3 regions of the Enterobacter sp. genome follow, and region 2 is predicted to be linked to each of the others. Evidence: riboswitches for the same ligand, from Rfam matches in the RefSeq annotation. Region 2 holds a riboswitch; each other region holds the start of a gene.
What was found. Region 2 has a riboswitch for thiamine pyrophosphate ahead of thiB (thiamine ABC transporter substrate binding subunit). Riboswitches for the same ligand answer to the same signal wherever they lie in the genome.
Positions count from the first base shown of each region.

Region 1: it holds a riboswitch for thiamine pyrophosphate, as region 2 does, so the genes downstream of both, thiM (hydroxyethylthiazole kinase) here and thiB (thiamine ABC transporter substrate binding subunit) in region 2, are expected to answer to the same signal.
Region 3: it holds a riboswitch for thiamine pyrophosphate, as region 2 does, so the genes downstream of both, thiC (phosphomethylpyrimidine synthase ThiC) here and thiB (thiamine ABC transporter substrate binding subunit) in region 2, are expected to answer to the same signal.

Region 1 covers NZ_CDRQYH010000006.1:9,422-19,388, reverse strand. Annotated here, with positions in the region: gene fbaB (class I fructose-bisphosphate aldolase) at 1-880, opposite strand, end outside; gene ACWYRJ_RS03415 (nucleoside permease) at 1,131-2,408, shown strand; gene ACWYRJ_RS03410 (ADP-ribosylglycohydrolase family protein) at 2,405-3,409, shown strand; gene ACWYRJ_RS03405 (PfkB family carbohydrate kinase) at 3,406-4,359, shown strand; gene ACWYRJ_RS03400 (GntR family transcriptional regulator) at 4,333-5,079, opposite strand; gene thiD (bifunctional hydroxymethylpyrimidine kinase/phosphomethylpyrimidine kinase) at 5,122-5,922, opposite strand; gene thiM (hydroxyethylthiazole kinase) at 5,919-6,689, opposite strand; TPP riboswitch at 6,725-6,822, opposite strand; gene ACWYRJ_RS03385 (YadA C-terminal domain-containing protein) at 7,438-8,511, shown strand; gene ACWYRJ_RS03380 (hypothetical protein) at 8,725-9,186, shown strand; gene ACWYRJ_RS03375 (glycoside hydrolase family 32 protein) at 9,271-9,967, opposite strand, start outside.
Region 2 covers NZ_CDRQYH010000001.1:130,195-140,161, forward strand. Annotated here, with positions in the region: gene leuC (3-isopropylmalate dehydratase large subunit) at 1-1,012, shown strand, start outside; gene leuD (3-isopropylmalate dehydratase small subunit) at 1,023-1,628, shown strand; gene ACWYRJ_RS00590 (cation diffusion facilitator family transporter) at 1,791-2,681, shown strand; gene ACWYRJ_RS00595 (cytochrome b/b6 domain-containing protein) at 2,788-3,369, shown strand; gene ACWYRJ_RS00600 (sugar efflux transporter) at 3,418-4,596, opposite strand; gene sgrT (glucose uptake inhibitor SgrT) at 4,716-4,868, opposite strand; gene sgrR (HTH-type transcriptional regulator SgrR) at 4,957-6,612, shown strand; TPP riboswitch at 6,649-6,749, shown strand; gene thiB (thiamine ABC transporter substrate binding subunit) at 6,781-7,764, shown strand; gene thiP (thiamine/thiamine pyrophosphate ABC transporter permease ThiP) at 7,740-9,350, shown strand; gene thiQ (thiamine ABC transporter ATP-binding protein ThiQ) at 9,334-9,967, shown strand, end outside.
Region 3 covers NZ_CDRQYH010000064.1:3,259-13,225, reverse strand. Annotated here, with positions in the region: gene thiH (2-iminoacetate synthase ThiH) at 1-469, opposite strand, end outside; gene thiG (thiazole synthase) at 466-1,236, opposite strand; gene thiS (sulfur carrier protein ThiS) at 1,238-1,438, opposite strand; gene ACWYRJ_RS16630 (HesA/MoeB/ThiF family protein) at 1,422-2,177, opposite strand; gene thiE (thiamine phosphate synthase) at 2,164-2,805, opposite strand; gene thiC (phosphomethylpyrimidine synthase ThiC) at 2,805-4,700, opposite strand; TPP riboswitch at 4,780-4,888, opposite strand; gene rsd (sigma D regulator) at 4,943-5,440, opposite strand; gene nudC (NAD(+) diphosphatase) at 5,536-6,309, shown strand; gene hemE (uroporphyrinogen decarboxylase) at 6,348-7,412, shown strand; gene nfi (deoxyribonuclease V) at 7,422-8,093, shown strand; gene ACWYRJ_RS16595 (YjaG family protein) at 8,135-8,725, shown strand; gene hupA (nucleoid-associated protein HU-alpha) at 8,912-9,184, shown strand; gene ACWYRJ_RS16585 (DUF1481 domain-containing protein) at 9,196-9,888, shown strand; gene purD (phosphoribosylamine--glycine ligase) at 9,947-9,967, opposite strand, start outside.

The DNA of each region.
Region 1 (9,967 bases), on a different contig from region 2:
CCGCCGCGCCGCCGGAGTTAATCAGCCCAGCACGTCCCATATAGCAGTTCGCCAGCTGGTAGCGCACCAGATCGATCGGGTTATCGCTGGTCAGCTTGCTGTAAACGCGGTCATCGGTGTAGCCAAAGTTCACCGCTTTATAGCCGCCGTTATTCTCGGCCATTTTCTGCTTCACGATATCAGCGCCAATGGTCGCCGCCAGATGATTCGCCTGGCCGGTCAGGTCGGCCGACACGTGGTAATCCACGCCGTCTTTTTTGAACGCCGAGTTACGCAGGTACGCCCACAGCACGGTCACCATGCCGAGCTCATGAGCGCGCTCAAACGCCGCAGAGATCTCTTCAATCTGACGACGGGACTGTTCAGAGCCAAAGTAAATCGTCGCCCCAACGGCAACCGCCCCCATATTGAACGCCTGCTCGACGCTGGCGTAGAGCGTCTGGTCATATTCGGTAGGGTAACTCAGGGTTTCGTTGTGGTTCAGCTTCACGAGGAACGGAATGCGGTGGGCATAGCGACGCGAGACGGAGGCCAGCACGCCGTAGGTGGAGGCTACACAGTTACAGCCCGCTTCAATCGCCAGTTCAACAATGTTCTTCGGATCGAAGTAGAGCGGATTCGCCGCAAAGGAGGCGCCCGCCGAGTGCTCAACGCCCTGGTCTACCGGCAGAATAGAGAGATACCCGGTGCCGCCGAGCCGTCCGGTGTTGTAGAGCGTCTGCATATTTCGCAGCACGGCAGGGGGACGGTTGTTGTCGACCATCACGCGGTCAACGTAATCATGACCAGGCAGGTAAAGCTGGTCGGCTGGAATGGTCATACAACGATGCTGTAAAAGGCTGTCGGCGTCTTTGCCAAGCAACTGCGCAATATCAGTCATGTGATACTCCCGTAAGTTCGACGTCATGTCGGTGTGCGTTAATCCAGTCCCATTATTTATGGGCAGACTAAGCCTGGTACCGACTTAACAGATTTTCCAGCCTTTGCATTTTTTTTCAGCACAATCTGCTGGCTCGATTCGTGTACAACAAAACTGTTACATTGATCAAACAATCGCCACAAAGGTATTTAAAAGGTATTATTGAATGGTATGTTAAAGGCGTACCCTCTCTGACATGCAGGATTAAAAAATGAAAACGAAAGTCCAACTGTCATTCATGATGTTTGTTGAATGGTTTATCTGGGGCGCGTGGTTTGTGCCGCTGTGGCTGTGGCTGAGCAAAAGCGGTTTTACCGCGGGGGAAATTGGGTGGTCTTACGCCTGTACTGCCATTGCCGCTATCCTCTCCCCGATTCTGGTCGGCTCACTGACGGACCGCTTCTTCGCCGCGCAGAAAGTGCTGGCGGTGCTGATGTTTGCCGGCGCGATTCTGATGTACTTCGCCGCACAGCAAACCCAGTTCAGCACCTTCTTCCCGCTGCTGCTGGTTTACTCCCTGACCTACATGCCCACCATCGCGCTGACCAACAGTATTGCCTTCGCGAACGTGGATGACGTCGAAGCCGATTTCCCGCGTATCCGCGTGATGGGCACTATCGGCTGGATCGCCTCCGGTCTGGCGTGTGGGTTCCTGCCGCAGATGCTGGGCTACAGCGATATTTCCGATACCAATATTCCGCTGCTGATGACGGCCGCCAGCTCCGCCCTGCTCGGCGTCTTTGCCCTGTTCCTGCCGAACACCCCGCCGAAAAGTACCGGCAAGCTGGACTTCAAAGTGATGCTCGGGCTGGACGCGCTGATCCTGCTGCGCGACAGAAACTTCCTCGTGTTCTTCTTCTGCTCGTTCCTGTTCGCCATGCCGCTGGCCTTCTACTACATTTTCGCCAACGGCTATCTCACCGAAGTGGGAATGAAAAACGCCACCGGCTGGATGACGCTCGGCCAGTTCTCCGAAATCTTCTTTATGCTCGCCCTGCCGTTCTTTACCAAACGCTTTGGTATTAAGAAGGTCTTACTGCTGGGTCTGATTACCGCCGCCATCCGCTACGGGTTCTTCGTATACGGTGGTGCGGAACAGTACTTCACCTACGCCCTGCTGTTCCTCGGGATTCTGCTGCACGGCGTGAGCTACGACTTCTACTACGTCACCGCGTATATCTACGTGGATAAAAAAGCGCCGGTGCACATGCGCACCGCCGCACAGGGCCTGATTACGCTGTGCTGCCAGGGCTTTGGTAGCCTGCTGGGTTACCGCCTGGGCGGCGTGATGATGGAAAAAATGTTCGCATACAAAGAGCCGGTGAATGGGCTGACCTTCAACTGGGCCGGAATGTGGACGTTTGGTGCAATCATGATTGCCGTGATTGCCGTGCTGTTTATGCTGTTTTTCCGCGAATCGGACAAAGAGATCGCCGCAATTGCGGTGGTTGATGGCGATACCGCGCTGACACAAGGGGAAGTTAAATGAAACAAGAACGTGTTCTCGGTGCCCTTTACGGGCAGGCTTTAGGGGATGCGATGGGCATGCCGTCGGAGCTGTGGCCGAGAAAGCGCGTCAAGGCGCACTTCGGCTGGATTGACCGCTTTTTACCCGGCCCGGCAGAGAATAATGCGGCCTGCTATTTCAAACAGGCAGAGTTTACCGACGATACCTCAATGGCGCTGTGCCTGGCTGATGCGATCGTCGAGTGCGACGGGGAGATCAACGCGGACGTTATCGGCAAGCATATTCTGCGCTGGGCTCTGGATTTCGATGCGTTTAATAAGAACGTGCTCGGCCCGACCTCCAAAATCGCGCTTAACGCAATTCGTGACGGCAAGCCGGTCAGCGAGCTGGAAAACAACGGCGTGACCAACGGGGCGGCGATGCGCGCCTCCCCGCTGGGCTGCCTGCTTCCGGCGACGCGTCTGGAACACTTTGTTGAGCAGGTGGCGCTGGCCTCCAGCCCGACCCATAAATCGGACCTCGCCATTGCCGGCGCGGTGGTGATTGCGTGGGCGGTTTCCCGTGCCGTCGACGGCGAAAGCTGGCAGAACATCGTCGATGCCCTGCCGGGTATCGCCCGCTATGCGCAGGAGGCGAAAACCACCACCTTCAGCGCGTCGCTGGCGGCGCGTATTGAGCTGGCGCTTAAGACCGTACGGGAAGCCAACGGCATCGACTCCGCCAGCGAGCAGATTTATCAGCTTGTCGGCGCAGGAACCAGCACCATTGAGTCCGTCCCGGCGGCCATTGCGATGGTCGAACTGGCGGAAACCGATCCGAACCGCTGCGCCATTTTATGCGCCAACCTGGGCGGCGATACGGACACCATTGGCGCCATGGCGACAGCCATCTGCGGCGCGCTCCACGGCGTTCAGGCGATTGACCCGGCGCTGAAGGCCGAGCTCGACGCCGTTAACCGGCTCGATTTCGGTCACTATTGCGAGAAACTGCTGCACTATCGGGAGCAAAGGGAGGGCGTATGAATGCATTTGCCCAACGTCTCGACACCCTGCACGCCACGCGCCCGGTGACGGTGCTGGGCGCAGCGGTGATAGACGTCATCGCCGACGCCTACGCCCTGCCCTGGCGCGGGTGCGATATCGAGCTTAAACAGCAGGGCGTGAATATCGGCGGCTGCGCGCTGAATATCGCCATCGCCCTGAAGCGGCTCGGCATTATGGCGCAAAACGCTCTGCCCGTCGGTCACGGCGTCTGGGCGGATATTATCCGCAACGCCATGGCGAAGCAGGATCTGCACAGCGCCGTGGAGGCCGATACGGGCGACAACGGCTGGTGCCTGGCGCTGGTTGAGCCTGACGGCGAACGTACCTTTATGTCCTTTAGCGGCGTGGAGAACCAGTGGCAGCAGCGCTGGCTGGATGCGCTTTACGTTCCGCAAAACAGTCTGGTTTATTTGTCCGGCTACCAGCTGGCATCGCCGTGCGGCGAGCTGCTGACACGTTGGCTGGAGGGATTACAGGACGTGACGGCATTGATCGATTTCGGCCCCCGCATCGCGGATATTCCCGACGCGCTGATGGAGCGGATTATGGCCTGCAGGCCAATCGTGTCGCTCAATCGTCAGGAAGCGGAACTTGCAGCTGAAAGATTAGGTGTGGAGTCTGAAAACCTGGGTGAAGTGTGGCAGCAACGCTTCGGCGCCGCGCTAATTGTGCGCCATGATAAAGACGGTGCTATGTGGTATGAGGGTGACGCCTCGGGCGTTGTTCCGGCGTTCCCGGCGACGGTTGTGGACACCATTGGTGCTGGCGACAGCCACGCGGGCGGCACGCTGGCAGGGCTGGCAGCGGGATGGTCACTGGCAGACGCCGTTTTGCTGGGGAATGCCGTGGCGTCCTGGGTGGTCAGCCACCGCGGCGGCGATTGCGCCCCGACTCGTGAGGAATTACTCCTCGCACACAAAGACGTATAGATCGCTGCGACAGTAGCTGATGCTGTACTCAATCGGACGGTGCTGCTGGTCAAGCGCAACCTGCTTGATCACCAGCACCGGTATTTTTTCATCCATCTTAATGTGCGCCTGAAACTCGCTGTCCGGCATGCGGGCGCTCACCCTTGAGCGGGTGCGCTGCGGGAAGATGTTCTGACTGCGGAAGTAGTCGTACAGCGAAATGCCAATGGCATCCGGATCGGGAATTAACCCGACCGGGACCCAGGACTCTTCAATCGACACCGCATCGTCATCCACATAGCGAATGCGCTTAAGTAAAAAAACCTCGCTGTCCGGGGAGATCGACAGGTGATTAGCCACCTCTTCCGGGCATTTCACCACCCGCTTGTTGACCCACAGCGTATTGGGCTTTTGGCCGCGCAGCACCACCTGCTGCGAGAACCCGCGCGCCTCTTTCAGCGAATATTCAAAGATGTTGTTGATTTGCGTGCCATATCCACGGGAACGCGTCACCACGCCCTCTTCCTCCAGCGCCTGCATTGCCTTTCGCACGGTGATGCGCGACACGCCGGTTAACTGGCTCAGATCGCGCTCGCCGGGCAAAATATTCCCGTGCTCCAGCACCCCGCTGCGCACCGCATTTTTTACCGTTTCGGCAAATTTCAGGTACAGCGGCGTGTTGTCCGGCGCGGCGATCCGTTCATTCAGTTGAGCGATTAACCGGGTATGCGCTTGTTCCATCTCTGTTTTCTCAGGCGTGGTGTTTCCTGCCAGTATACTGGGTTACCACCATGCATGAAAATGATGAACCGGCCCAATACCGTGACCGACTTCCAGAGTATCGGCTTTTGCCAGCGCCGCCGAGAGCCAGGCTTTCGCTTCGCTAACCGTATCGGCCCAGCCTTCATGCCGGGGACGCAGCGCCGCCAGCGCGGCGGAGAGCGTGCAGCCCGTGCCGTGGGTGTTTTTGGTCTGCACGCGCGGCGCGGTAAAACGTACTTCGCCATCGCGGGTAAAGAGCCAGTCCGGGCTTTCAGCATCGTCAAGATGACCGCCCTTCATCAGCACCGCGCCGCAGCCCATCGCCAGCAGCGCGTTTCCCTGCGCTTTCATCTCGCGTTCCGTTTGCGCATGCGATGTGCCTAACAGCGCGGCGGCTTCCGGCAGATTGGGCGTGATAAGCGCCACCTGCGGCAGCAGTTTTGTACGCAGCGTCTCCACGGCGGAGGCCGAAAGCAGCGGGTCGCCGCTTTTTGCCAGCATGACGGTATCCAGCACCACGTTTTGCACCTGATAGCGTTTAAGCCGCTCGGCCACCGCTTCCACAATATCCGTCTCGGCCAGCATGCCGATCTTGGTGGTATCGATGCGCACGTCGCTGAACACAGAATCCAGCTGCGCGGCAACAAAATCCGGCTCGATACGGTAGACCGACTGCACGCCGCGCGTGTTTTGCGCCACCAGCGCGGTAACGACCGAGCAGCCGTACGCGCCAAGGGCCGAGAATGTTTTCAGGTCAGCCTGGATACCCGCGCCGCCGCTGGGATCGGTGCCGGCAATGGTCAGGGCGTTAATCCGCTTCATGCCTGCTCCTCCAGCGTATAGAGCGCATCCAGGAACGCGCTGGCAAAACTGCCCGGGCCACGCGACTGCGCAACCGCGACCGTTCCGGCTCGTTTCATCCATCCGCAGGCGGCAGCGACGTTATCCAGCCGGTCACCCGGCAGCGAGCAGCTCGCCGCCACAACGGCAGAGAGCGCGCACCCGGTGCCCACCACGCGCGTCATCAGCGGGTCACCGCCGGTAACCGTTCGGGTACGTTGCCCGTCCGTGATGTAATCCACCTCGCCGGTGACGACCACAACGGCATTGGTCTGGCGAGCCAGCGCCTGTGCAGCGGGCACCGCGCTGGCTGCGGTATCGGTCGTATCAACGCCGCGCCCGCCCGGGCTCATCCCGGCAAGAGCAAGGATTTCAGAGGCATTGCCGCGAATGGCCGCCGGTTTCAGGGCAAGGATTTGATGGCAAAACCGGGTGCGGAACGTCAGGGCGCCCACGGCAACCGGGTCCAGCGTCCAGGGCTTGCCTGCCGCCACCGCGCTCTCAATCGCCCGGCGCATCGACTGGGCGCGCGGCGCGGTCAGCGTGCCAACGTTGACCAGCAGCGCATCGGCGATCGCGGCAAACTGCTCGGCCTCTTCGGCCTCAATCACCATCGCCGGGGATGCGCCAAGCGCCAGCAGAACGTTGGCCGTAAAGGTCTGTACGACATCATTGGTCATACAATGGGTCAGCGGAGAACGGGTGCGGAAGTGATGTAAAACGTGTAAATCGAGCAGGTCAGGCTGCATGGGTTCGCTCCTGCCTTGCGTGAAGAAGCGATGACCGGGAAGGCATCTGACTTCCCTACGCTGGCATTATCCAGATCAGGTAATACGGGTATTTCTCAGCCTTCAACGAAGAAGGGCACCCCGAGTCAAAATACTTTTAAAACAATGATTTATTGAAATCAATGTTCTCATTCAGTGTAACCGTGGCCACAGGCCAGGCGCAAGGGGTTTTGATTTATCACGGCAGCGATCGCGTTATGAATCTCCCTAAACACTTTTTCGCTAGCATCTTCAACATAAATATTTTTTCCTGGTATATCCCGGAACAAAAATGAGCTGAATTTATTTTCATTCGAAGCTGACGAAAGGTTCGATAATAAATAATCGGCAAAAAACCATAAATTTACATAAACTGTTATGTGTATTATTAACCCATTCAAATCAAAACACTTAAATATATTTAATGTATTAGTGTTTTATATCTAATTTGACTCTCATCCATTATGAATCGCTATCTTATTGTATTATAAGATTATTAAGCCGAGCTTTTCTGGAACGGTTCGTTTTGCTATTCCTGCTATTTATGATTTAGATCAATAATCAAAATTACACATTCATAGATAGTTACTGCACGTTACGAAATAAGTTATCAAACCAAAATTTTCAACGTTAATAGTGAATTATTTCAGATATAACAAGGCGTTGTATCTTCCCGCCAGGATAGCGCCCTTACTTTATTTTTTCTTGTAGTGATGATGAGAGCTTTAAAATGAACTATTTAAATACAACAGCTATCGCTGTTTTTGGTTTTGTGTTTGCTGGTTCAATGAATACTGCAAATGCTGCGGAAGCAAACATAAACCTTGACGATAACGTCAACAATCCAGGTGCTCACATTCAAATTCAGGGTACCGATAAAACCGCCTATAACCTTGATAACATTGAGGGGAGTAACATTAAGCAAGACGGGCAAATCTATAACCTTCAGGGCGATATTGACAGAGCAAATACAGCTATTAATAAAGCACAAGATACAGCTAACACCGCTCAAGATGGCGTAAATGCTAACACTCAAGCTAACGCTATCCTTAACCAGAAAGTCGACGATTACAAAGCAGATCAGACAATCACTGATAACAAACAGAATATATTGATTGATAACACTAATAATAAAGCAGACGCGGCTTTACAAGGCGTTATTACTAACGGTCAAGCAATTATTGATACAAACACGAGAGTAGATAAAACTGACATCACCGCGACCAATGCGAACAACAAAGCAGACGCCAACACTCAAGCGCTAGCAAGTAAGGTAGATAAAAGCATTTTCAACGCCGATCAGGATAGACAAGATCAAGCACTTCAGGATGCCTCTGGCAAAGCGACTCAGGCATTTAATACGGGCGCTTATGCGCAATCTTTAGCTGTCGATGCAGAAACGGTAGCCGCAGCGAATAAATCTGCTGTTGCTACCGTTCAGTCACGCCAGCAAACACAGGAAGCGACAATTCAGAATCACAGCGCACAATTAGCGAATCATGAATCACGTATTACTGCGTTAGAGAGTCAAAATAACGCTAAGTTCTCTTCTCTGGAGAATCAGCAGAATGAGGATCGCAAGGAATATCGTGCTGGTATCGCTGGCGCTGCTTCTCTTGCTGGTTTGCATTACGTTGATACAGATAACGCGGTTGCCGTCGGTGCTGCCAACTTCAAAGATGCGCAAGGTTATGCGATCGGCTACCGTCATAAGTTCGCTGAGAATGTAGCTGCTACTCTCTCTACATCAGGTACATCCAACGGCAATGAAATTGTTGCGGCGTCCGCATCATACGGATGGTGATGTTACAGTATTAAAACAAAATGCCAGTGAGCTAAAGAAATCGCCCATGAGTTTTGATCAGCTGGCTATAACTCAATACATTGCTGCTCGCAAATAAAATGACAAAGTACATTTTTATCTCCGCTGTTTTGTATCTCACTTTTATTTTATTAGGGATATGGATCGGCTTGATGTTAGGCACCTATATTTATAATTGTAATTACTGAGGCAATAATGAAAAAGTTAATGATGATAGCGGCTGTATTATATCTTGCTGCGTGTTCCTCACCAGCTCAATGGATGGCGGATTGTCAAAGCAAGGGGGTGAGTAAAGACGCTTGTTATATTGCAGAGCAAAACCGCACTACAGCCATTAACGCTGCTGCAGAAAAACAGGCTTTGGAGAATGCTGCTCAACTTGCACAATCAGCACATAAGCATTTTCCTGAAGGCTGCACTCAGGTTATGGATGCTGCGGGTCGTTGTGACAGCAGGCCTGCCAAAGCGAGCGGCGATGTTATACAGTTTTCAGGTGAAGCGGATCACGTTATGAATAAGCCAATCTCTGATGCTGCTGAATATCTGCTTTCGAAAGGCTGGAAGCCAAATAAGGGTTTATGGCACAAGGGTAGCTATATTATGCAGCTGGTTGTCGAGAAAGAGAGAGTTCTAAACGCACAATTATCAAAAATGTGATCTTAGCACTACGCTCCCTCCTGATAAGATTTACATAGCCCCATTTGTATGGGGCTTTATTTTAGCTCATGACTAAATACAGATTTACTCTAACTGCCACGCCCCGCCATGAATAAGCGATGCTCCTCCCGTCCAGGCAAATAACGCCAGCTCGCGGCATTCGGCATCAGGATAAATACGGCTGCTGAGGCACGCCTCACCTTCGTTAACAAACACTTCCACCGAAGAGCAGTCAAAGAACAGGCGCAGGCTGAGCGCGTCGTTCAGGTTAAGCGCGACGCTTCGGGTACCGCACAGGCCATACTGTGGATAGTGTCGCTCCAGCACCAGGCGCTGCATCTGGGCATCAACATAGAGGCGTAGGCCGTCGCCGAGACGAATGCCGTATTGCTCCGCGCTGCTATTCGTGCAATCCCATTGCAGAATGACTTCCATCGCATCGCAGTGTTCCACCAGCGTCATCTGCTGGTTATTAAGTGTACTTATCGGCCAGGGGAACCACGCCCCGCGCAGGGCTTCAACTTCTCTGGCTGGCCGCATTTGCAGATGGTTATCCGCACTCAGCGTCAGCTCGCGCGGTAAAGAAAGCATACCCGCCCAGCCATCCTGCTGTTCCGGCAGGGGCGATTCCCACATGTCCAGCCAGCCGATAACAATGCGGCGGCCGTCAGGAGTCAGGAAACTTTGCGGCGCATAGAAATCATACCCGCGATCCATCTCCACAAATTCCCCTTCACGCACAAAAGGTTGGCCGGGCTGCCACTCGCCCAACAGGTAGCCG
Region 2 (9,967 bases):
TACCGCGACACACGGCGCGTTTGGCGCTCTGGCGTTCGGGATTGGCACTTCTGAGGTTGAACACGTTCTGGCGACGCAGACCCTGAAGCAGGGCCGCGCCAAAACGATGAAGATTGAAGTGAAGGGCAAAGCGGCACCTGGCATTACCGCGAAAGATATCGTGCTGGCGATTATCGGTAAAACCGGCAGCGCAGGCGGTACAGGCCACGTCGTTGAGTTCTGCGGAGACGCTATCCAGGCGCTGAGCATGGAGGGCCGCATGACCCTGTGCAACATGGCCATTGAGATGGGCGCCAAAGCCGGTCTGGTCGCGCCAGATGAAACGACCTTCAACTATGTGAAGGGCCGTCTGCACGCGCCGAAAGGTCAGGATTTTGACGACGCGGTAGCATACTGGAAAACCCTGAAAACCGACGATGGGGCGACGTTTGATACCGTTGTCACGCTGCAGGCAGAAGAGATTGCGCCGCAGGTGACCTGGGGGACCAACCCGGGTCAGGTGATTTCCGTCAACGACTCCATTCCAGATCCTGCTTCCTTTGCCGATCCGGTCGAGCGCGCCAGTGCGGAAAAAGCGCTGGCCTATATGGGGCTGAAGCCCGGCGTGCCGTTGACCGACGTGACCATTGATAAAGTCTTTATCGGTTCTTGCACTAACTCCCGTATCGAAGATTTGCGCGCGGCGGCAGAGATTGCCAAAGGCCGTAAAGTCGCGCCGGGCGTGCAGGCGCTGGTGGTTCCAGGCTCTGGTCCGGTGAAAGCCCAGGCGGAAGCCGAAGGTCTGGATAAGATCTTTATCGAAGCGGGCTTCGAGTGGCGCCTGCCTGGCTGCTCGATGTGTCTGGCCATGAATAACGATCGCCTGAATCCGGGTGAGCGCTGCGCCTCTACCAGCAACCGTAACTTTGAAGGCCGTCAGGGCCGCGGTGGGCGTACCCATCTGGTCAGCCCGGCAATGGCCGCCGCTGCGGCAGTCACCGGCCATTTCGCCGATATTCGCAGCCTGAAATAAGGAGACAATCATGGCAGAGAAATTTACCCAACATACGGGCCGGGTTGTCCCGCTGGACGCCGCTAACGTCGATACTGACGCTATTATTCCCAAACAGTTTCTGCAGAAGGTGACGCGTACCGGCTTTGGCGCGCACCTGTTCAACGACTGGCGTTTCCTGGACGACAAAGGCGAAGTGCCTAATCCGGAATTCGTTCTGAACTTCCCGGAGTACAAAGGCGCCTCCATTTTACTGGCCCGAGAAAACTTTGGCTGCGGCTCATCCCGCGAACACGCTCCGTGGGCGCTCACCGATTACGGCTTCAAAGTGGTCATCGCCCCAAGCTTCGCGGATATTTTTTACGGTAACAGCTTCAACAACCAGCTGCTGCCCGTCACGCTGAGCGATGAACAGATCGATGAGTTGTTCGCGCTGGTTAAGGCGAATCCGGGTATTTCGTTTGAAGTGGATCTGGAAGCGGAAGTGGTGAAAGCCGGGGATAAAACCTACAGCTTCAGCATTGATGCGTTCCGCCGTCACTGCATGCTGAACGGTCTGGACAGCATAGGTTTAACTCTCCAGCACGAAGCGGCGATTGCCACTTACGAAAACAAACAACCTGCATTTATGAAGTAATCCTCCGGCCTGCAGTGCACTCTGCAGGCCGCATTTTATCCCGATACCCGCCCTCATTCTGTAAATATTCCTAAACCCAGCCAATAATGACGTTATATTTAACGTCAATTTAATGTTCCCTGCGCAGAATAATCGCTCAATCAGTTGGTAGCGGAAATTATCATGGAAAAGAAAAATAGCAATGAGTCTCATATCCGTTCTAGGGAAATACACAAATGCACATTAGCAAGCGTGATAATTAATATTTTACTCACCTGCTTTCAGATAGTTGCAGGAATATTCTCCGGCTCGCAGGGGTTAATTGCTGATGGGATTCATTCTCTTTCCGATTTATCTTCTGACTTTGTCGTTCTGATTGCGAATAAAAAGAGTCAGAAAGCCTCTGATATCGATCATCATTACGGTCATCTGCGTTTCGAAAACGGTGCAAAGCTTATTATTGGCGCTATTCTGCTGCTCGTGGGGGTCGGGATGCTCTGGTCCGCTGGCAATAAACTGCTTAATCCCGAGACGCATCAGATAGTAAAAGGGGCCGCTTTGTGGGTGGCGATACTGGCGCTGGTGGTGAAGGAGAGTCTGTTCAGATACATGTTTGCCACGGGAAAACGTATTCAGTCCTCGCTGCTGATAGCCAATGCCTGGCATGCCCGTTCTGACGCAGCGTCGTCAGTGGTTGTCGCCATCGGTATTGCGGGGAATTTAGTGGGTTTTCACGCGATGGACCTGATTGCGGCCCTGATTGTCGGAGTGTTCATCGCCCATATGGGTTACAAATTCTCTGCCGATGCCCTGCACGATCTGATGGACCGTTCGCTTGAACCCGAGCTGGAGCACGATATCAAAACGTGTCTTCTCTCAACCGAAGGCGTCACCGGACTCCATGATTTAAAAACCCGCAAGATGGGCGATTTAGCCCTTGTCGATGTCCATCTGGAAGTGAACGGCGAATTAAGCGTAAAAGAAGGGCATCAGATTGCCGTCAATGCCAGAAACAACGTGATGCAAAAATTCAATGTGCTGAACGTGATGACGCATATTGATCCTGCCCACTAATCGGAACGCATAAATACAGTGTGACGCTACTCATCGTTAAGGTTTCGTTAATTAATCTGCGTCACACTGCATCGCATCAGCTCTCTCATTATTGAGGTAAAAAGCGATGAACCCAACGCTACGTAATACGCTTCCCCATAAAGAAACGCCTTTTCTTCGCGTACTGCACATTCTTGTAGCCATACTGGTGCTGGCCCAAATTATCAATTCTAATTTCACCGAAAGCGAGGCCCTCCACGAATCCGGACTGAACGGAATTGTTACCTGGATCCATGTTATCTCAGGGTTTGGTTTAATTTTTTGTGGTATTGCCATGATGGCATGGATGTTAACCCAGCGCGGATTTAAGTATTACTTCGCCTGGCTGGCGCTGGATTTTCGTGGAATCGTTGAAGATATTCGCACCCTCGCGCAGCGTCAATTACCTGACGCGCATGCTGGCGGTATGGCGGCAACGGTGCAAGGTCTGGGTGTGCTGGCGCTGCTGGGCGTTGCACTCTGCGGCGCGGCCTGGTTCGTGCTGAACGCCACGCTTGGGCCGGTTTCGTCCGTCACGGAATCCGTCTTAGATTTGCATAAATTCCTGACAGTTTTTATTGAGACATATTTCTGGGCACACGGTTTCATGGGCCTCGTTCATATGTACCTGACGCTACGCGCGCAGCGTAAATATCAGTATTCCGAATAAAACGGTTCGCAGAGCCCGGTGCTCCCGGGCTCCGTTTCACTCATCCGATCACACGTCTTTTACGCGGCAGGTCAGCAGGAGCGTCACGACGGATAGCGCCGCAATCATCCAGTAGACCGACGCATGGCCATAGCTTTGCGCCAGCGCCCCCTGAATCACGCCCGCCAGGATCACGCCGGTTGAAATACTGTTGGTAAAAAGCGTCGTTGCCGAGCCTGCACGGCCGGGCATCAGATCCTGGAACCAGAGCATGCCGATCCCGGCAACAATTCCAATAAACACGGCGTTAAACAGCTGCAGCGCCAGCAACGCTTCACGCGAATGGAAAAGGATCAACCCCGCGTAGAACAGTACCCCGGCCGCCACGGCGACGATCATCATCCGACGCTTTCCAAAGCGCTTAACGTAATAGCCCGCCAGAATCATCGCCGGAATTTCCAGCCCGGCGGCGGTTCCCATTAAGATCCCTGCGAGCTTGTCCGGTAAGCCCAGATCGCTGCTGATCCACAGCGGCATATCAATAATGTACATGGTGTTGCAGGTCCACATCAGCGTCGAGGCAATAAACAACATGCGGACGTTCTTGTCCTGCCAGCCGCTCACCTGGGTAACAGGTTTATCCGTCGCCTGTTCGACGCGGGCCACGGACGGCAGTGCGAAGGCTATCAGCGCCAGGCTGATGACAAAAATCCCTGCCGCAATGGAGAACATGGTGGTAAAGCCATAGTTCAACGCCAGCATAAAGGCCAGCGGCGGACCAATGACCCACGCCAGCGAGAGCTGGGCACGCATCACCGAGCTGAACATCACCACTTCCCGCGCGGAGTTATCCGCATATTCACGGGCCAGGGCGAACAGCTGCGGCATAGCGGTGTTCGCCAACGACGCCAGCAGCACGCCGCAGGTAATGAGCGTCAGATAATGACGATTGAAGGCAAAGAGCAGCGCGTTACCCACGGCCATGGCGCAGCAAAAGAGGATCAGCTTGCGGCGATCGCCCTGGCTGTCCGATCGTTTCGCCAGCGCGAGGCTGACCAGGATCCCGGCAATGGCATTGACGGTATAAAACAGGCCGACCCAAAACGGCTGAGCCCCCACCTCGCGGCTGAGAAACAGGCTCAGCGTCGGCGCCTGAAGCGCCCCCGCCACGCCCATCATAAAGGCCACCAGCATAAAAGCGGCATACACGCCGTTCAGGCGTCGCCCCATCGTCATCAACCACAGCATGCGCAAGTCCTTGTGAAAGCGAATCGAAATTGGGTGAATAGTAAACGAAAAAAGCCAGCAAAAACATTTTGCTGGCGGGTGATAAGCACCAATACTCAGTCACACATGATCGAGGCGAGTTAGCGGGAAGAGGTCGGTGTCGTAACGTCCCACTGCATCAATTCTTCTAACGTTTTCAGCCGTTGCTCTGCACACCGGCGGGCCAGCCAGGACGATCCTTTTGTCGCTGAAAAGTACTGCTGATAAAACTGACGTGCGGTAGACCTCTTCATAATTTACCTCCTCGCTTCATCGAGGAGAATTATTGGCCTAATATAGGGATAAATAAATTGCTGGTTTTTTGTCAGGAGTTCCCCTTTTATGCCTTCCGGTCGTCTGCAACAACAGTTTATCCGCCTCTGGCAGTGCTGCGAGGGACAATCGCAGGAGACCACGCTCAACGAGCTGGCGGACCTGCTTAGCTGTTCCCGCCGTCATATGCGCACGCTGCTCAACACCATGCAGCAGCAGGGGTGGTTAAGCTGGGAAGCGGAAGCGGGACGCGGCAAACGTTCGCGGCTGACCTTCCTGTATACCGGACTGGCGTTGCAGCAGCAGCGCGCAGAAGATCTGCTCGAACAGGACCGCATCGATCAGCTGGTCCAGCTGGTGGGCGACAAGGCCGCCGTGCGCCAGATGCTGGTCTCCCATCTCGGACGCAGCTTTCGTCAGGGCCGACACATTCTTCGGGTGCTCTACTACCGTCCGATGAAAAATCTGTTGCCCGGCACGGCGTTACGCCGCTCGGAAACCCACATGGCCCGACAAATCTTCAGCGGCCTGACGCGCATAAATGAGGAAAACGGGGAACTGGAGGCGGATATTGCGCACCACTGGCAGCAGCTTTCCCCGCGCCACTGGCGCTTCTTCTTACGCCCCGGCATCCACTTTCACCACGGCCGCGAGCTGGAGATGCACGACGTCATCGCCTCTCTGGAACGCGCCCGCAGGCTGCCGCTCTACTCGCATATTTCGCGCATCCACTCCCCCACGGCCTGGACGCTAGACATTGAGCTGTCGCAGCAGGACAAGTGGCTTCCCTGGCTGCTGGGCTATGTACCGTCGATGATTTTGCCCGGCGAGTGGGAATCATTGAACAATTTTGCCAGCCTGCCGATTGGCACCGGGCCCTACTCCGTGTCCCGCAATAACAGCAACCAGCTGAAAATCCGCGCGTTCGATGACTACTTTGGCTATCGGGCGCTGATCGACGAAGTGAACGTGTGGGTATTGCCTGATCTCAATGAAGACCTGAGCTGCGGTCTGACGCTTGAAGGCCCCACCACCGGAGAAAAGGCCGTGGAGAGCCGCCTGGAGGAAGGATGCTACTATCTCCTGTTTGACCGCCGCACCCACCGCGGGGCAAACCAGGGCGTCCGCAAGTGGATCAGCCACGTGCTGTCCCCTTCCAATCTGATCTACCATGCGGAAGAGCAGTACCAGACATACTGGTTTCCGGCCTACGGCCTGCTTCCGCGCTGGCACCACGCCCGGCCGTCGCACTGCGACAAACCCGCAGGGCTGGAGTCCATCACCCTGACCTACTACCGCGAGCACGTGGAGCATCGTTTTATCGCGAGGATCATGACCCGCCTGCTGGCAGCCGAGGGGGTCAAGTTAGAGGTAAGAGAAGTGGACTATGACGAATGGCATCAGGGAGAGATCGCCAGCGATATCTGGCTCAACAGCGCTAATTTTACCCTGCCGCTCGATTTTTCATTATTTTCACACCTGTATGAAGTCCCGCTGATCCAGCACTGCATCGATCGGGACTGGCAGCAGGACGCCGCCCTATGGCGATCGGGCGAGATGAACCTTGCCGTTTGGTGCCAGCAGCTGCTGGCCGAGCAGGCGATCGTCCCGCTGATCCACCACTGGCTGATGATCCAGGGCCAGCGCAGCATGCGCGGCCTGCGGATGAACACCCTGGGCTGGTTTGATTTTAAATCCGCCTGGTTTGCGCCACCGGAGCCATAACGCTTTCGTAATATTCACCAAATCATTACAATAGCGCCGTTCTCAACGGGGTGCTGCATCACAGATGTGCGCTGAGATAATACCCGTCGAACCTGATCCGGATAACGCCGGCGAAGGGATTTGAGGCTGTCGCTCAAAATCCTTTGCCACTCAACCCTGAGGTGCAAAGTGTTAAAAAAAGTTCTCCCCCTGCTGGCGCTGTTCGCGCTGCCTGCTTTTGCCAAACCCGTCCTGACGGTCTACACCTACGACTCCTTCTCTGCCGACTGGGGCCCTGGCCCGGTTGTCAAAAAAGCCTTTGAAGCGGACTGCAACTGCGAGCTGAAGTTCGTGGCGCTTGAAGATGGCGTGTCGCTGCTCAACCGTCTGCGCATGGAAGGAAAAAACAGTAAAGCCGACGTGGTACTCGGGCTGGATAACAACCTGCTGGAAGCCGCCTCGCAAACCAAACTGTTTGCCAAAAGCGGCGTCGCGGCAGATGCCGTTAACGTGCCGGGCGGCTGGAAGAACGACACCTTTGTGCCGTTCGACTACGGCTACTTTGCTTTTGTTTACGACAAAAATAAGCTGAAAAACCCGCCGAAGAGCCTGAAAGAGCTGGTCGAAAGCGATCAGAAGTGGCGCGTAATTTACGAAGATCCGCGTACCAGCACGCCGGGTCTGGGCCTGCTGCTATGGATGCAAAAGGTCTACGGGGATAAAGCACCGGAAGCATGGCAGAAGCTGGCCGCCAAAACCGTCACCGTGACCAAAGGCTGGAGCGAAGCCTACGGCCTGTTCCTCAAAGGCGAAAGCGACCTGGTGCTGAGCTACACCACCTCCCCGGCCTACCACATTATCGCCGAGAAAAAAGACAACTATGCAGCCGCAGATTTTGCGGAAGGGCACTATCTGCAGGTGGAAGTGGCCGCGCGTACCGCTGCCAGCAAACAGCCGGAGCTGGCCGAGAAGTTCCTGAAGTTTATGGTTTCACCGGCGTTCCAGAACGCCATTCCAGCGGGCAACTGGATGTATCCGGTTACTAACGTTGCGCTGCCCGCAGGTTTCGAGCAGTTGACCAAACCGAAAACCTCGCTGGAGTTTACGCCGCAGCAGGTCGCCGCGCAGCGTGCAGCATGGGTAAGCGAATGGCAACGCGCCGTCAGCCGTTGATTCCCGGCTGGTTACTTCCCGGGCTGCTCGCCGCCGCCGTGATGGTAGCGGTCAGCCTGGGGGCTTTTCTTGCATTGTGGTTTAACGCGCCAGGGAGCGACCTGCTCGCCCTCTGGCACGACAGCTACCTCTGGCACGTTATCCGGTTCTCCTTCTGGCAGGCGTCTCTTTCTGCCCTGCTGTCGGTGATCCCGGCTATTTTTCTGGCACGCGCTCTGTATCGACGGCGATTTCCCGGCAGGCAGGCCCTGCTGCGCCTGTGCGCCATGACGCTGATCCTGCCCGTGCTGGTGGCGGTATTTGGTATTCTAAGCGTTTACGGTCGCCAGGGCTGGCTGTCTTCACTGTTCGGTCAGCTTGGCCTGGAATGGTCATTCTCGCCTTACGGACTGCAGGGCATTCTGCTGGCGCACGTATTTTTCAATATGCCGATGGCAACGCGCCTCTTTTTGCAGGCGCTGGAAAATATTCCCGGCGAACAGCGTCAGATTGCCGCCCAGCTCGGCATGCGCGGCGTGTCGTTCTTCCGCTTTGTCGAATGGCCGTGGCTTCGCCGCCAGCTCCCGCCCGTGGCGGCGTTAATCTTTATGCTCTGCTTTGCCAGCTTTGCCACCGTGCTGTCACTCGGCGGCGGGCCGCAGGCCACCACCATTGAGCTGGCGATTTACCAGGCGCTGAGTTACGACTACGATCCCGGTCGCGCCGCGCTGCTGGCGATGGTGCAGATGGCGTGCTGTCTTGCGCTGGTGCTGTTGAGCCAGCGGCTGAGTAAAGCCATTCCCGCTGGCAGTCATCAAATAACCGGCTGGCGCGATCCGCAGGACAGCCTGCACAGCCGCGTCAGTGATTTTATCCTGATCGCGCTGGCGCTTCTGCTACTGCTGCCGCCGCTGATGGCCGTTATTGTTGACGGATTGAACCTCAATCTCGGGTCCGTCCTGCAACAGCCCGTTCTCTGGCAAGCCACCTGGACCTCGCTGCGTATCGCCCTCGCTGCCGGATTACTGTGCGTCCTCCTGACCATGATGCTGCTGTGGAGCAGCCGTGAGCTCTACGCCCGCCAGGCGCAAAAAGCCGGACAAATGCTGGAGCTGACGGGCATGCTGATCCTGGCGATGCCGGGCATCGTGCTGGCAACGGGCTTCTTTTTACTGTTTAACAGCACCTTCGGCCTGCCGGAAAGGGCAGATGGCATTGTGATTTTCACCAACGCCTTAATGGCCATCCCCTACGCGCTCAAGGTGCTGGAAAACCCGATGCGCGACGTCAACAGCCGCTACGGTTTGCTGTGCCAGTCGCTGGGGATGCAGGGCTGGCAGCGGCTGAAGGTAGTCGAACTGCGCGCGCTAAAACGCCCGCTGGCGCAGGCGCTGGCGTTTGCCTGCGTGCTCTCTATTGGAGACTTTGGCGTCGTGGCGCTGTTCGGCAATGACGATTTCCGCACGCTTCCGTACTGGCTTTATCAGCAAATCGGCTCTTACCGCAGTCAGGATGGCGCGGTTACCGCGCTGTTACTGCTGCTGCTGTGCTTTGCCTTATTTACCGTTATCGAAAAACTCCCGGGGCGTGATGTTAAAACTGACTGATGTAACCTGGCTCTATCAGCATCTGCCGATGCGCTTCACGCTCTCCGTTCAGCAGGGCGAGCGGATTGCGGTGCTTGGCCCAAGCGGTGCCGGGAAAAGCACCTTGCTCAATTTGATCGCCGGCTTTCTGCAACCTGCCAGCGGGTCGATAGCCATCGATAATCGTGATTTCACCAACGCCCCTCCGGCTAAACGTCCTGTGTCGATGCTGTTTCAGGAAAATAACCTCTTCACCCATCTGACGGTGCGGCAAAACATCGCGCTGGGAATGCATCCGGGGCTCAGGCTGAACGATGCCCAACGCGAAAAACTTGAAGTGATTGCCGGACAGATGGGGATCACCGAATTTATCGACAGGCTGCCGGGCGAGCTCTCCGGCGGCCAGCGTCAGCGCGTGGCGCTGGCGCGTTGTCTGGTGCGCGAGCAGCCGCTTCTGCTGCTGGATGAGCCCTTCTCGGCGCTCGATCCCGCGCTGCGTCAGGAGATGCTCGCCCTGGTGCAGGAGGTCTGCCAGCGCCAGCAGCTGACGATGCTGATGGTTTCGCACAGTATTGAGGATGCAGCACGGATTGCGCCGAGATCGGTGGTCGTTGCCGAAGGGCGGATTGCATGGGATG
Region 3 (9,967 bases), on a different contig from region 2:
TCTGCAACGACGAAAACTGACGACGAATGGCGGGAAGGTGCTGACGGAAATAGTCCATTCCCACTTTTCCCTGATGTTCGCCCGTGACCAGCAGAAGATGTTCAAAGCCCATTTCACGAATGGCCGCACACTCCCGGGAAATCTCATCTTCATCGAGCGTTTTACGCTTGATGCGGTTGCTCATGGAAAAACCGCAGTAGGTGCAGTCATTGGCGCACAGGTTGGAGAGATAGAGCGGCACGTAGAAGCTCACCGTGTTGCCAAAACGCTGGCGGGTGAGCCGCTGTGCTCGCTGGGCCATCGGTTCGAGGTACGCGCTCGCCGCGGGGGAGAGCAGGGCCATCAGATCCTCGCGGGTCAGATGGCGGGCATGCAGCGCGCGCTCCACGTCAGCCGCCGTTTTGCTGTTGATGCGCAGGGCAATGTCGTCCCAGTTAAGCTGCCGCCAGCGCTCGGTAAACGTGCTCATGAGATCGCCTCCAGAAAACCGGTCAGCGGGCTGGTGGCCTGCGCCTGGAAACTGCGCGAACCGGGGCCGGCTCCCCTTGCCAGCAGGCCAGCCTGTACGGCCATGCGGAATGCACGCGCCATCATGACCGGGTCGTCGGCAACCGCGATGGCCGTATTCACCAGTACCGCGTCAGCGCCCATCTCCAGCGCTTGCGCGGCATGGCTGGGCACGCCAATGCCCGCATCAACGACCACCGGCACGGTGGCCTGCTCGATGATGATCTCCAGCATCGCGCGGGTTTCCAGCCCCTGGTTGGAGCCAATGGGGGCCCCCAGCGGCATAACGGCAGCGCAGCCGACCTCTTCGAGACGTTTGCACAGAACAGGGTCAGCGCCGCAGTAGGGCAGGACGGTAAACCCTTGCTGCACCAGCTTTTCAGCCGCTTTCAGCGTTTCAATCGGGTCGGGCAGCAGCCAGCGGGCATCCGGATGGATTTCCAGCTTTAGCCAGCGGGTGCCGAGCGCCTCGCGGGCCAGCTGCGCGGCAAAAATCGCCTCTTCGGCCGTTTTGGCGCCGGAGGTGTTGGGCAACAGCGTGACGCCTGCTTCCAGCAACGGAGCCAGAATGGCATCGCTGTGGTGGCGCAGATCCACGCGCTTGAGCGCCAGCGTCACCAGCTGGCTGCCGCTTTCGCGAATGGCATCCACCATCAGCTGCGGCGAGGCGAATTTTCCGGTTCCGGTAAACAGATGCGAATCAAAAACCTTATCGGCAATACGTAACATCTCAGCCCCCTGCGATAACCTGAAACAGCAGGATCTGGTCGCCTTCATTGACCTGCTGATGTTCCCACTGCTCGCGCGGCAGGATCTGTTGATTGAGCGCCAACGCCGTTCCCGGCTTGAGCTGACGCAGCTTGTCGAGCAGTGCGGCAACGGTAAGCCCGTCGTCGCATCTCATCGGCTCATCGTTAAACAGAATGCGCATCGCGGTCTCCACATACCGGGCAGCGGCTGGCGCGGCGTAACGCCAGCTGGCGCCAGCCGGCTGAGCGGGCATCAAACAGCCGCAGCGTATTGCGTTCCGTCTCCATGCCGCTGAGCAGCTTGATGGCTTCCAGCGCCTGCATGGTGCCCATTACGCCGACCACCGGACCAAGAATGCCCGCCGTCCGGCAGTTGCGCGTCGGCTCGGCATCGTCCGGCCACAGGCAGCGATAGCAGCCCTGCGTCCACGGTGGCGTCAGAACCATCATCTGCCCGCCGAACCCCACCGCGCTGGCGGTGATAAGCGGCGTATGATTTGCCACGCACGCGGCGTTAATCGCCTGGCGCGTCGCCATGTTGTCGGTACAGTCCAGCACCACGTCGGCAAGGGCGACTTCACGGTGCAGGCTTTCACCGCTAAGACGCTCCTGTAAGGCAATCAGCTCGATATCCGGGTTTAGCTGGTTCAGCCGCTGCCGGGTGATTTTTGCTTTCGGCTGGCTGATATCCTCGGTGGTAAAGAGGATTTGTCGCTGCAGGTTGCTGAGGTGGACCTCATCGTCGTCCGCCAGCACCAGCGTGCCGATGCCCGCACCTGCCAGATAAAGCGCGGCGGGCGCGCCTAATCCGCCCAGACCGACAATCAGCACCCGGCTGGCGAGCAGCTTTTGCTGCCCGTCGATGGCGATATCCTCCAGCAGGATCTGACGGCTGTAGCGCATAAAGTCACGATCGTTCATCGCCAGCTCCTGCCAGCTGTAACAGCTGTTCGGTGGCGGACTGCCAGTCTGCAGCCTGGGTGATGGCGCTGACGACGGCGATGCTGCCGACGCCGGTCTCCAGCACCGCCGGGACGCGTTCAAGGCTGATTCCGCCGATGGCGACGGTGGGGTAATCGGCAAGGCGTTTAAGATGACTCGCCAGCTGCGTCAGACCCTGCGGTGCGGAGGGCATCTGCTTGGTTTGCGTCGGGAAGACGTGGCCCAGCGCGATGTAAGAGGGACGGGCCGCCAGGGCCACGTCGATCTCCATGTCATCGTGCGTTGACACGCCAAGACGCAGCCCGGCTTCACGGATAGCGCTTAGATCCGTTGTTTCGAGGTCTTCCTGACCCAGATGCACGCCGTACGCCTGGTGCTTAACGGCCAGTCGCCAGTAATCGTTGATAAACAGGCGGGCGTTATACCGACGCCCCAGCGCGATGGCGGCAACCACATCGGCTTCCACCTCGTCATCGCGCTTATCCTTGATGCGCAGCTGGAGGGTGCGAACGCCTGCCTCCAGCAGTCGCTCTATCCACGCCACGCTGTCCACCACCGGATAGAGCCCTAAACGGTAGGGGACGGGTGGGAAATCGGGCTGGTACATTACGCCTCCTCTTTTTTGAGGTAGATTTCGCCGCCTTTGGCGCGGAAGGTTTCAGACATGTCCGCCATGCCCACTTCAATGGTTTGCGCTGCGGCGTAGTCACGCACTTCCTGGCTGATTTTCATCGAGCAGAATTTTGGCCCGCACATAGAGCAGAAGTGCGCGACTTTGCCTGATTCCTGCGGCAGGGTCTCGTCGTGATAGGCGCGGGCGGTGAACGGATCCAGCGCCAGGTTGAACTGGTCTTCCCAGCGGAATTCAAAGCGCGCCTTCGACATGGCGTTATCGCGGATTTGCGCGCCCGGATGGCCCTTGGCCAGATCCGCCGCGTGGGCGGCAATTTTGTAGGTAATCAGCCCCTGCTTCACGTCCTCTTTATTTGGCAGGCCGAGGTGCTCTTTCGGCGTCACGTAGCAGAGCATGGCGCAGCCGAACCAGCCGATCATCGCCGCGCCAATGCCTGAGGTGAAGTGGTCATAGCCCGGTGCAATATCGGTGGTCAATGGCCCCAGGGTATAGAACGGCGCTTCGTGGCAGTGCTCCAGCTCCTCGGTCATGTTGCGGCGGATCATCTGCATCGGCACGTGTCCCGGACCTTCAATCATCACCTGCACGTCATACTCCCAGGCGATTTTGGTCAGTTCGCCCAGCGTGTGCAGCTCGGCAAACTGCGCTTCGTCGTTCGCGTCGCGAATAGAGCCCGGACGCAGGCCGTCGCCCAGCGACAGAGAGACATCGTACGCGGCGCAGATTTCGCAAATTTCGCGGAAGTGCTCGTAGAGGAAGTTTTCCTGGTGATGGGACAGGCACCACTTCGCCATGATGGAACCGCCGCGCGAGACGATGCCGGTCAGACGCTTCGCGGTCATCGGCACGTAGCGCAGCAGCACGCCCGCGTGAATGGTGAAGTAGTCCACGCCCTGCTCGGCCTGCTCCAGCAGGGTGTCGCGGAACGCTTCCCAGGTGAGGTCTTCGGCAATGCCGTTGACCTTCTCCAGCGCCTGATAAATCGGGACGGTGCCAATCGGTACCGGGCTGTTACGCAGGATCCATTCGCGGGTTTCATGGATATAGCGGCCGGTGGAGAGATCCATTACCGTGTCCGCACCCCAGCGCGTGGACCAGACCAGCTTTTCCACCTCTTCTTCGATGGAGGAGGTGACGGCCGAGTTACCGATGTTAGCGTTGACCTTCACCAGGAAGTTGCGGCCGATAATCATCGGCTCGGATTCCGGGTGGTTAATGTTGGCGGGGATAATCGCGCGGCCGGCGGCCACTTCGTCACGTACAAATTCCGGCGTGATGTTCTCCGGCAGACGCGCGCCAAAGCCTTCACCAGGATGCTGATAGCGCAGCACTTCACTGCGGATACGCTCGCGACCCATGTTTTCACGGATGGCGATGAACTCCATCTCCGGCGTGACGATACCCTGGCGGGCGTAGTGCAGCTGGGTCACGCATTTACCTGCTTTAGCACGTTTTGGCGTCAGCAGGCCGGTAAAGCGCAACTCGTCCAGGCCGTCGTCGGCCAGGCGCTCTTTGGTGTACGCAGAGCTGAGCACGCTCAGCTCTTCGCAGTCGTTACGCGCGTCAATCCACGGCTGGCGCAGCTTTGCCAGCCCCTGCTGGACGTTGATGGCAACATCAGGATCGCCGTATGGGCCGGAGGTGTCATACACCGGCACGGCTTCGTTGTCTTCATACTGTGGATTCTCTTTGCTGCCGCCGATAAGCGTCGGGCTGAGCTGGATTTCGCGCATCGGAACGCGGATATCGTCCTGCGAGCCGGAAATGTAGATGCGTTTCGAGTTGGGGAAAGCGGTGCCTTCCAGCGTGTCGATGAAGTGTTGGGCCTGTGCGCGCTGTTCGCGGCGGGTCAGTTTTACAGTAGACATAGCTCATTCCAAAAGTGAAGGACATGGCTTGTCAGACGACGGATGAAGCAAGAGAGGATCGCCCGGGGGGCGATACAACAGCAGTGTGACTCTTGTTCCCTTCGCAGGTATTAGCCTGATCAGGTTCCGCGGATCCCGAATTAACGGTCTCAGCCCGGCTTTCGCTCTGGGCACTCCGACAAGAAAAATCCCCCTCGTGAGAGGGGCGAATGGTTGTAAATTACTCGTTAACGATTAAGAACTCAAGCAGGGCGCGCGACGTTCTCTTCGTTACTGATGTTCAAATCATTGTCCAGGGCGAGAGAGATCAGCTTATCTTCCAGCGTGAATCGCTCCTCAAGCGCTTCGCCGAGGTCGGATAGCGCTTTCTGGAACTCAAGATAGTTATCGTGATCGATGGCATTCTCGAGCGTGGAATCATAGTAATCCATGATCTGCTGGGTATTGGCTTCCAGCAGCGGATAGAGCTTGCTGGCCGCTAAATACGGCGTTGTCCCTTCCATTTCGCGGATAATGCGTTCATAAATATTGAAATGGCCGTCGGACAGATAGTCGACCAGGCCCTGACAAAAATCATCCAGCGCTTTTTCGTTCAATCGCATAAACGATTCTTTGCCAGGCTTAATGCCGACCAGATTGTAATAAGCCACGAGTAGATGCTTGCGCACATGCAGCCAGCGATCCACCAGTTTGTTACTTCCTCTAACGCGCTCAGTCAGGCTTTCTAGCTGGTTTAACATGGTCGACTCCGCAAAGTGTAGGATTGAATCTGCTCATCCAGAATGTAACCACAATGCTAACAACATGTCAGTGAAGCGAAGGTAGTGCAATAGATATGGATCGTATTATTGAAAAATCAGATCTGGGTTGGTGGATCGTCAGCCACGAACAAAAATTATGGTTGCCCGGTGGAGAACTGCCCTACGGTGCGGCGGAAACGTTCGATCTCGTGGGCCAGCCTGCGCTAGAGATCGGCGAGTGGCAGGGTGAGCCCGTGTGGTTGATCCAGCAAGCGCGCCGTCAGGATATGGGATCCGTTCGCCAGGTGTTGGATCTGGACGTGGGCCTGTTCCAGCTGGCGGGGCGCGGCGTGCAGCTGGCGGAGTTTTATCGCTCGCACAAATACTGCGGCTACTGCGGTCATACCATGCGTCCGAGCAAAACCGAGTGGGCGATGCTCTGCAGCCACTGCCGCGAGCGCTACTATCCGCAAATTGCGCCGTGCATTATCGTCGCTATCCGCCGGGATGATTCCATTCTGCTGGCGCAGCATACCCGTCATCGCAACGGCGTACACACCGTGCTGGCCGGCTTCGTCGAGGTGGGCGAAACGCTGGAGCAGGCGGTGGCGCGCGAGGTAATGGAGGAGAGCGGCATCAAAGTGAAGAACCTGCGCTATGTCACCTCCCAGCCGTGGCCGTTCCCGCAGTCGCTGATGACGGCCTTTATGGCCGAATATGACAGCGGCGAGATCGTTATCGATCGGAAAGAGCTGCTGGATGCGAACTGGTATCGCTACGACGATTTACCGCTGTTACCACCGCCGGGTACCGTGGCGCGTCGGCTGATAGAAGATACCGTGGTGATGTGTCGGGCCGAGTATGAGTAGTGTTACACTGAGGCCATGACGCTTAAGGAACTGCAAAAATGACCGAACTGAAGAACGATCGTTATCTGCGTGCGCTGCTGCGCCAGCCCGTTGATGTCACCCCGGTGTGGATGATGCGCCAGGCGGGACGCTATCTGCCAGAGTACAAAGCCACGCGCGCGCAGGCGGGCGATTTTATGTCGCTTTGCAAAAACGCCGAGCTGGCCTGTGAAGTGACGCTCCAGCCGCTGCGCCGCTTCCCGCTGGATGCGGCGATCCTCTTCTCGGATATTCTGACCATTCCGGATGCGATGGGCCTTGGCCTGTACTTCGAAACCGGTGAAGGTCCGCGTTTCACCTCTCCGATCAAAAGCAAAGCCGACGTGGACAAGCTGCCGATTCCCGATCCGGAAGGCGAGCTGGGCTACGTGATGAACGCCGTGCGCACCATTCGCCGCGAGCTGAAAGGGGAAGTGCCGCTGATTGGCTTCTCAGGCAGCCCGTGGACGCTGGCGACCTATATGGTGGAAGGGGGCAGCAGCAAAGCCTTCACCATGATTAAAAAGATGATGTACGCCGAGCCGCTGGCCCTGCATGCGCTGCTCGACAAGCTGGCGAAGAGCGTTACGCTCTATCTGAACGCGCAGATTAAGGCGGGCGCGCAGTCGGTGATGATTTTCGATACCTGGGGCGGCGTGCTGACCGGGCGCGATTATCAGCAGTTCTCCCTGTATTACATGCATAAAATCGTCGACGGCCTGCTGCGTGAAAACGAAGGTCGCCGCGTGCCGGTGACGCTGTTCACCAAAGGTGGCGGCCAGTGGCTGGAAGCGATGGCGGCAACCGGCTGCGACGCGCTGGGTCTCGACTGGACCACCGATATCGCCGATGCGCGTCGTCGCGTGGGCGACAAAGTAGCGCTGCAGGGCAATATGGACCCGTCCATGCTCTATGCGCCGCCAGCCCGCATTGAAGAAGAAGTGTCGACTATACTGTCTGGTTTCGGCCAGGGGGAAGGCCACGTCTTTAACCTCGGCCACGGCATTCATCAGGATGTGCCGCCAGAACACGCAGGCGTATTTGTGGAGGCGGTGCATCGGCTTTCTGCCCAGTATCACAAGTAAGGAGTCGTTATGGATCTCGCGTCGCTACGCGCTCAACAAATCGAACTGGCCTCATCGGTGATCCGCGAGGATTGTCTGGATAAGGACCCTCCGCAGTACATTGGCGGAGCAGACGTCGGATTCGAGCAGGGTGGGGACGTGACGCGAGCGGCGATGGTGGTACTGAAATACCCTTCGCTTGAGCTGGTGGAGTACAAGGTCGCGCGTATCGCGACCACCATGCCGTATATTCCGGGCTTTCTCTCCTTCCGCGAATATCCCGCGCTGCTGGCAGCGTGGGAGCAGCTCTCGCAAAAACCTGACCTGCTGTTTGTCGATGGGCACGGGATCTCACATCCGCGTCGTTTAGGCGTTGCCAGTCATTTTGGGCTGCTGGTGGATGTGCCGACCATTGGCGTCGCCAAGAAACGCCTGTGCGGCGCGTTTGAACCTCTTGCATCCGAGCCGGGTGCGCTGGCGCCGCTCATCCATAAAGGCGAGCAGCTGGCGTGGGTCTGGCGCAGCAAGGCACGCTGTAACCCGCTCTTTATCGCTACCGGGCACCGTGTGAGCATGGACAGCGCCCTCGCGTGGGTGCAGCGCTGCATGAAGGGCTACCGCTTGCCGGAGCCGACGCGCTGGGCAGACGCAGTGGCGTCTTCACGTCCGGCTTTTGTTCGTTGGCAGGAAATTCAGCGATGATTCAGGTAAACTGCGCCTAATTTTCGATTCGAGAGATCATCATGCTACAAAACCCGATTCACCTGCGCCTTGAAAAGCTGGAAAGCTGGCAGCACGTCACCTTTATGGCTTGCCTGTGCGAGCGCATGTATCCCAACTATGCCGCGTTCTGCAAGCAGACCGGCTTTGGTGATGGCCATATCTACCGTCGCATTCTGGATCTGATCTGGGAAACGCTGACGGTGAAAGACGCGAAGGTGAATTTCGACTCTCAGCTCGAAAAGCTGGAAGAGGCGATTCCGGTGGCGGATGATTTTGATCTGTACGGTGTCTACCCGGCGATTGATGCCTGCGTGGCGTTAAGCGAACTGCTTCACTCCCGTCTGAGCGGTGAAACGCTGGAGCACGCTATTGAAGTCAGTAAGGCATCTATTACGACCGTCGCGATGCTGGAAATGACCCAGGAAGGTCGGGAAATGACCGACGAAGAACTGCGTGCGAACCCGGCGGTTGAGCAAGAATGGGACATTCAGTGGGAAATTTTCCGCCTGTTAGCAGAGTGTGAAGAACGCGATATTGAGCTGATAAAAGGGCTGCGCGCGGACTTACGAGAGGCTGGCGAGAGCAATATTGGTATAATTTTTAACCAATGAGACAATAAATCTTGAGATAACGCCCGTTTTGTCGCTCCTCGACTCTTCCCTTTCGCCCCTTGTCTGGTCTACATTTGGGGGGCGAAAAAAAGTGGCTATCGGTGCGTGTATGCAGGAGAGTGCTTTTTTGGCATTTTCGTCGCACTCGATGCTTAGCAAGCGATAAACACATTGTAAGGATAACTTATGAACAAGACTCAACTGATTGATGTAATTGCGGACAAGGCTGATCTGTCTAAAGTGCAGGCTAAAGCTGCTCTGGAATCTACCCTGGCTGCTATTACTGAGTCTCTGAAAGAAGGTGATGCTGTACAACTGGTTGGTTTCGGTACCTTCAAAGTGAACCACCGCGCTGAGCGTACTGGCCGCAACCCGCAGACCGGTAAAGAAATCAAAATCGCCGCAGCTAACGTGCCGGCATTTGTTTCTGGTAAAGCACTGAAAGACGCTGTTAAGTAAGACGCGTGGCAGTGAACAGTTTTAGCGAAGGGGCGGTAACGCCCCTTTTGTCTTTCTGGCGTGGAACGCTCGCGCTGGCAGGCATGCTGCTGCTGTCAGCCTGTAGCCACGACACCTCCCTGCCGCCGTTTACCGCCAGCGGTTACGCGGACAACCAGGGCGCGGTCAGGATCTGGCGCAAAGATTCCGGCGGCGAAGTTCATCTGCTTTCTGCCTTCAGCCCGTGGCATAACGGCAATACGTCGACTGCGGAATATCGCTGGCAGGGAGATGACCTGTCGCTGATTGAACTGAACGTCTACAGCAAAACCCCCGAACATGTGAAAGTGCGTTTTGACGACCATGGCGAGCTGAGCTTTATGCAGCGCGAAGTCAGCGGTCAAAAACAGCAGCTTTCCAGCGATCAAATCGCCCTCTACCGTTATCGTGCCGAACAAATCCGCCAGACCAGCGATGCGCTTCGTCTGGGCCGCGTTGTGCTGCGCCAGGGGCGCTGGCATGCCGATGGGTCGGTGACAACCTGCGAAGGGCAGACGGTCAAGCCTGAGCTCGAATCCTGGGCAACCGAACACATTCAACGCCGTCAGCGTCATTCATCAATGGAAGTGAGTGTGGCGTGGCTTGAGGCGCCGGAAGGCTCTCAGCTGCTGCTGGTGGCGAACGAAGACTTCTGCACCTGGCAGCCGACAGAGAAGAGTTTCTGAGGTAAATTCCCTCTCCCTTGAGGGAGAGGGTTAGGATGAGGGGGAACAGACGGTTCCGTTACTCCCCCTGCTCGCGCGC